DNA from 2 places in the Stenotrophomonas sp. 2201_Sma genome. Region 2 is predicted to be linked to the other one. Evidence: predicted binding sites of a transcription regulator. Region 2 holds the regulator's gene; the other holds the start of a gene.
What was found. The regulator HrcA, encoded in region 2, represses chaperone genes, less so after heat shock. The targets are predictions, from matches to a motif close to TTNGCACTCNNNNNNNNNGAGTGCNAA.

Region 1: the regulator HrcA is predicted to act here: its motif matches at 2,318-2,344, upstream of ACZLIF_RS18455 (co-chaperone GroES).

The regions. Positions count from the first base shown of each region.
Region 1 is NZ_CM151329.1:4,007,329-4,010,868, forward strand. Features, by position in the region: gene ACZLIF_RS18445 (hypothetical protein) at 1-110, opposite strand, end outside; gene groL (chaperonin GroEL) at 253-1,902, opposite strand; gene ACZLIF_RS18455 (co-chaperone GroES) at 1,984-2,271, opposite strand; gene ACZLIF_RS18460 (endonuclease) at 2,584-3,540, shown strand, end outside.
Region 2 is NZ_CM151329.1:1,816,707-1,820,246, forward strand. Features, by position in the region: gene recN (DNA repair protein RecN) at 1-1,008, opposite strand, end outside; gene hrcA (heat-inducible transcriptional repressor HrcA) at 1,123-2,187, shown strand; gene grpE (nucleotide exchange factor GrpE) at 2,251-2,766, shown strand; gene dnaK (molecular chaperone DnaK) at 2,973-3,540, shown strand, end outside.

The DNA of each region.
Region 1 (3,540 bases), 2.2 Mb from region 2:
AAGGCTTCAGTGACCTGCGTACGTCCACCCAGATCATTGAACTCGGAACGCAAGAAAACCCCCGGCCTAGCAGGGTCAATCTGGCGCAGGATCCGGCCCTTGATATCCATGTAACCATGCTAGCACATCCGAATTAAGGCGCCATGTATCAATAACTTAAGCATCATCCAGGCGTCCGGCCTGCCCCCAGCCGCCCACAAAAAAAACCCCGCCTTGCGGCGGGGTTTTTCACTTCATCGGGAACAGCGGACCTTAGAAGTCCATGCCGCCCATGCCACCCATGCCGCCCATGCCACCGGCGCCGCCCAGGGCCGGCTCGTCCTTCTTCGGAGCTTCGGCAACCATGGCTTCGGTGGTGATCATCAGGCCAGCGATCGAGGCCGCGTTCTGCAGCGCCGAACGGGTCACCTTGGTCGGGTCCAGGATGCCGAACTGCAGCATGTCGCCGAACTCACCGGTGGCGGCGTTGTAGCCGAAGCTGCCGCTGCCTTCCTTGACCTTGTTGACGATGACGGACGGCTCTTCGCCGGCGTTGGCGACGATCTCGCGCAGCGGGGCTTCCATCGCGCGCAGGGCGATCTGGATGCCGTGGTTCTGGTCTTCGTTGGCGCCCTTCAGGCCGGCCAGCGCGGTGACCGCACGGACCAGTGCAACGCCGCCGCCCGGAACCACGCCTTCTTCAACGGCTGCACGGGTAGCGTGCAGGGCGTCGTCGACGCGATCCTTCTTTTCCTTCATTTCGATTTCGGTGGACGCACCCACCTTGATCACGGCAACGCCGCCAGCCAGCTTGGCCACGCGTTCCTGCAGCTTCTCGCGGTCGTAATCCGAGGAGGTGTCCTGGATCTGGGTCTTGATCTGCGCAACGCGCGATTCGACCGCAGCCTTGTCGCCCACGCCGTCGATGATGGTGGTGTTCTCCTTGGAGACCTGCACCTTCTTGGCGCGGCCCAGGTCCTTGATGGTGGCCTTCTCCAGCGACAGGCCCACTTCTTCGGAGATCACGGTGCCGCCGGTCAGCACGGCCATGTCTTCCAGCATCGCCTTGCGACGATCGCCGAAGCCCGGGGCCTTCACGGCCACGACCTTGACGATGCCACGGATGGTGTTGACCACCAGGGTCGCCAGCGCTTCGCCTTCGACTTCCTCGGCCACGATCAGCAGCGGCTTGCCGGCCTTGGCGACGCCTTCCAGCACCGGCAGCAGGTCACGGACGTTGGAGATCTTCTTGTCGTGCAGCAGGATGAACGGGTCATCCAGGTCAGCGGTCTGCGACTGCTGGTTGTTGATGAAGTACGGGGACAGGTAGCCGCGGTCGAACTGCATGCCCTTGACCACGTCCAGCTCGTTGTCCAGGCCCGAGCCTTCTTCAACGGTGATCACGCCTTCCTTGCCGACTTCCTTCATCGCGTCAGCGATGATCTGGCCGATCGACTCGTCCGAGTTGGCCGAGATGGTGCCGACCTGGGCGATCGCCTTGTCGTCAGCGGTCGGCTTGGAGATGTTCTTCAGCTCGGTGACGGCAGCCACGACGGCCTTGTCGATACCGCGCTTGAGGTCCATCGGGTTCATGCCGGCAGCAACGGCCTTGGCGCCTTCGCGGATCAGGGCCTGGGCCAGCACGGTGGCGGTGGTGGTGCCGTCGCCGGCGTCGTCGTTGGTGCGCGAAGCAACTTCCTTCACCATCTGCGCGCCCATGTTCTCGAACTTGTCAGCCAGTTCGATTTCCTTGGCGACGGAGACGCCGTCCTTGGTGATGGTCGGGGCGCCGAAGCTCTTCTCGAGCACGACATTGCGGCCCTTCGGGCCGAGGGTGGCCTTGACGGCATTGGCGAGAACGTTGACGCCGCGCACCATGCGCGAACGGGCGTCTTCACCGAAACGGATATCCTTGGCAGCCATTGCAATTACCTCATTGGTCGCGCCGGGCCGTGCCCGGCGGCTGGGATGTGGGGATCAGGTTGAAACAGGTCGCGGCGGGGCTCAGCCGATGACGGCGAGCACGTCGTCTTCGCGCAGGACCTTGTACTCGACGCCTTCGCTCTTGTACGAGCTGCCGGCGTACTGGCCGTAGATGACCTTGTCACCGACCTTCAGGGACGGCGCGCGCACGCTGCCGTTGTCCAGCGGCTTGCCGGGGCCGACGGCCACGACTTCACCCTTGGTGGACTTTTCCTTGGCCGAGTCGGGGATGACGATGCCACCGGCGGAGATTTCGTCGGCTTCGATCGGCTTGACCACAACGCGGTCGTGCAGCGGCTTGATGCTCATAGGAGACCTCTTAAGTGATTGATTGGTCTAAAAAAGTCCGGCGATGTTAGCACTCGCACCAGGCGAGTGCCAGAACCGCACGTGAAGAAACCCGACAAGGTCGGGAGCACGGCAGAGATGGAGCCCCCCGGGAGGCTTTCAAGGGGCGTCGCGAAAAAAGTTTCCGCGCCGGACGCTGCGGCAGTGCGGTGGGGTGGCCCCGCATTAGGTGACCAACGTCGCACTGTCAGATATCTGACGTTCATTTACGACAAAGTGTCACTGGATCGGCCTTAGGCTCGGCCGCGCATTCCCAATCACAAGGAGTCGTCGATGCGATTGCTGTCCCCGCTCGCCACCGCCTGCGTGCTGGCCCTGGCCACCGCGCCGGCCCAGGCCGAGGTCTTCATCAACGAACTGCATTACGACGACAGCACCGCAGCCGGTGACGTCGGCGAGGCGATCGAGGTCGTGGCCACCGCCGGCGAGGATCTGTCCGGCTATCGGCTGTATCTGTACAACGGCAGCACGCCGTCGGCCGCTTCGGTGTACGCCAACACGGCCGTCCCTGCCGGCAGCGCGGCCGGGTGCGGCAGCGCCACCCTGGCCGTGGTCAGCTATCCGACCAACGGCATCCAGAACGGTCCCAACGACGGCATCGCGCTGGTCGACGCCAGCGGCAAGGTGGTCCAGTTCCTCAGCTATGAGGGCACGATCACTGCCTCCGGCGGTCCTGCCGCAGGCATGACCAGCCAGAACATTCCGGTGGCCGAGACCAACAGCACGGCCCCCGGCACCTCACTGCAGCTGACGGGCAGCGGCAGCCAGTACGCCCACTTCACCTGGGCCGAATCGGCGACGCAGACCTTCGGCAGCTGCAACAACGGCCAGACCTTCAGCGGTGGGGGTACGCCCGGTCCCAATACGCCGCCATCGGTGTCCACCACCACCCCCGCCCAGGGCAGCAGCACGTTCCCGGCCGCGGCCGATCTGGAAGTGGTGTTCAGCGAGACGGTGAACCTGGCCAGCGGCGCCTTCGCGCTGAGCTGCGGCGCCTCCGGCAGCGTACCGCTGACCCACCCGGCCAGCGGCAGGAGCGTGAAGCTGTCCACCAACACCGCGCTGGTGGCCGGTGAGGCCTGCCGCTTCGACATCCGCGCCGCGCGCATCACCGACCTGCAGGGCGCGCATCCGGCTGCCGACAGCCGCATCGCCTTCACCGTGGCCAGCGCCACGGGCAACCCCGATCCGGGCAATCCTGGCGTACCGGCGGGCTACTACTCCAGGGTC
Region 2 (3,540 bases):
GCGCAGCTGCTCCACTTCGGCATGCATGCGCTCGCGCTGCGCGCCCAGTTCGTCCATCGGCACGCGATGCTTGCGCGCAAGGTCGTGCAGGCGGCCGAGACGGCGCTCGTTCTCCTCGAACTGCTCGGGGTCGGCATCCAGGTCGTCGTGCACGCGGTCGAGCAGGGACAGGGCTTCATGCAGCTGGATCGATGCGTTTTCGATCAGGCTGTCCACCTCGCCCAGGCGCGGGTCGTGTTCGATCAGCCGGGCCAGTTCGTGCCGCACCTGCTGCAGCTGATCCAGCGCCGAGCTGCCCTCGTCGCCGTTGAGCTGGTTGCTGGCGGCCTGGCAGGCGGTCAGCAGCGCGCTGGCATGGGCCTGGCGCCGATGGCTGGCGCCCAGCGCGAGGATCGATTCGGGCTCCAGATCCTCACGGTCCAGTTCGCGCAGCTGATGCTCGAGGAAACCGATACGGTCACTGACGTCACCCTGTTGCGACAGCGCCAGGGATTCATCGACCAGTGCCTGCCAGGCGGCTGCGGCGCGGCGGACCTGACGGCGCTCTTCCTCGTTGCCGGCATAGGCATCGAGCAGGGCCAGCTGGGAAGGACGCGCCAGCAGGGCCTGCTGTTCATGCTGGCCGTGGATTTCCACCAGCAGCGCGGCCAGTTCGCCCAGCTGGGCGAGGGTGACCGGGCGGCCGTTGATCCAGGCCCGCGAACCGCCGTCGGCGCGGATCACGCGGCGCAGCTGGCACTGGTCCTCATCGTCCAGCTCGTTGTCGGCCAGCCACTGGCGTGCGGCCTGCAGATGCTCCAGCGCGAACTCGGCCGACAGCTCGGCACGGGCGGCACCGTGGCGGACCACGCCACTGTCGGCGCGCAGGCCGGACAGGAAGCCCAGCGCGTCGACCATCAGCGACTTGCCGGCGCCGGTCTCGCCTGAAACCACGGTCATGCCAGGCCCGAATTCAAGTTCGGTAGCGCGGACGACGGCGAAATCCTTGATCGATAGGTGTCTGAGCATGGGTCTGGGGGTATCTGAGCCGCGCAACGCTAGCACGCGCACGCGGGCGGTCCAATGGCTTGCCAAGGTGATCCGGCGCCATTATCTAGTCTCCGTGTCTCACAGGTTGATTCCATGCACGGTTCCGCCGACCAACTCGCCCCGCGCGCGCGCCATCTGCTGCGCACGCTGATCGCGCGCCACATCCAGGATGGTGAGCCCGTGGGCTCGCAGACGCTGGCGCGCGTGGCCGGGCTGGAAGTCAGCCCGGCCACCATCCGCAACATCCTCGGCGACCTGGAGGACCTGGGCCTGCTGGCGTCGCCGCATACCTCCGCCGGGCGGATCCCGACCGCGCATGGCTACCGGGTGTTTGTCGACAGCCTGCTGCAGATGCAGCCGCCGGGCGAGGGCGAGCTGGCCCGCTTGCGCCAGGAACTGGCCGGTGGCGGCAGCACCCAGGCCCTGCTCGGCAGTGCCTCCGAGCTGCTGTCGGCGATGAGCCACTTCGTCGGCGTGGTCAGCGCGCCGCGGCGCGAGCAGTTCGCCTTCCGCCAGATCGATTTCGTGGCGCTGGACGGCCGCCGGGTGCTGGCGATCCTGGTGTTCGCCGACAACGAGGTCCAGAACCGGGTGATCGAAACCCGCCAGGACTTCGCCCCGGGCCAGCTGGAGCAGGTCGCCAATTACCTCAACGCCCATTTCGCCGGGCTGCCGCTGGCGGAGATCCGGGCGCGCCTGCTGCTGGAGCTGCGCGATGCCCGCTCCGAGCTGGAGCAGCTGCTGGCGCACAGCATCGAACTGGCCGAGCAGGCCCTGCAGCCCGCGGCCGACGACATGCTGGTGGCGGGCCAGACCCGCCTGATGGGGGTCCAGGACCTGTCCGACCTGGAGCGCCTGCGTGAACTGTTCGAGCTGTTTTCCAGCAAGCGCGAGATCCTGCAGCTGCTGGAGCGGACCATCCAGGCCCCGGGCGTGCGCATCTTCATCGGCGAAGAGACCGGGATGATGCCGCTGCAGGGCGTTTCGCTGGTGACCGCCCCGTATGCGGCCAACGGGCAGGTGCTGGGCGTGCTGGGGGTGATCGGGCCGAAGCGGATGGCCTACGACCGCATGATCCCGCTGGTACAGGCCACCGCCGACGTGCTGGGGGCGGCCTTTTCACCGACCGGACGCGGATCCGGTGCCGCGGACGCTTGAAACGCAGCATCCCGCCCACACTAGGGTGGATGGAGGCGGGGAGTGACCGCCAGGGACCCAGACATGAACCACGAACATCCAGATTTCGAATCCCAGCAGAGCGCCGCCGACGCGGCCGCCGCAGCAGGCGTCAATGACGAAGTGGAGCGACTGCGCGCGGAAGTCGAGCAGGTCAGGGCCGATGCGCTGCGTGAGCGCGCCGACCTGGAGAACCAGCGCAAGCGCGTGGCCCGCGACATCGAGCAGGCCCGCAAGTTCGCCAACGAGAAGCTGCTGGGCGAACTGCTGCCCGTGTTCGACAGCCTGGATGCCGGCCTGAAGGCCGCCGGCGACGACCCGCACCCGCTGCGCGAGGGCCTGGAGCTGACCTACAAGCAGTTGCTGAAGGTCGCCGCCGACAACGGCCTGGTCCTGATTGACCCGACCGGCCAGCCGTTCAACCCGGAGCACCACCAGGCGATCAGCCAGGTGCCGGCCCCGGACGCCGCCCCGGGCAGCGTGGTGACCGTGTTCCAGAAGGGCTATCTGCTCAACGAGCGCCTGCTGCGGCCGGCGCTGGTGGTGGTGGCCGCCGACTGAGCGGTCGATCCGGGAGCGGCCGCCGGGCATGGCCCGGCGCTACCCCCGGATCGTCATCGCCGGGCCATGCCCGGCGAACCTTGAACGGCTGAACACAGCGTTCGGGAGATGGCTTGAATGTTCCACGAGCCTCCCCCACATCCCATTCATCCACCGGCCGAGCGGCCGGACTGACATCCACACAGCATTTCTCAGGAGTCTCCCCCATGGGCAAGATCATTGGTATCGACCTCGGCACCACCAACTCGTGCGTGGCGATCATGGACGGCGGCAAGGCCCGCGTCATCGAGAATTCGGAAGGCGATCGCACCACCCCGTCGATCGTCGCCTACACCAAGGACGGCGAAGTCCTGGTCGGTGCCTCGGCCAAGCGCCAGGCGGTGACCAACCCGAAGAACACCTTCTACGCGGTGAAGCGCCTGATCGGCCGCAAGTTCACCGACGCCGAGGTGCAGAAGGACATCGCCCACGTCCCGTACAGCATCCTCGCCCATGACAATGGTGATGCGTGGGTGGCCACCAGCGACGCCAAGAAGATGGCGCCGCAGGAAATCTCGGCCAAGGTACTGGAGAAGATGAAGAAGACCGCCGAGGACTTCCTCGGTGAGAAGGTCACCGAAGCGGTCATCACCGTGCCGGCCTACTTCAACGACAGCCAGCGCCAGGCCACCAAGGATGCTGGCCGCATCGCGGGCCTGGACGTCAAGCGCATCATCAACGAGCCGACCGCGGCCGCGCTGGCCTATGGCCTGGACAAGGGCGACAACAAGGATC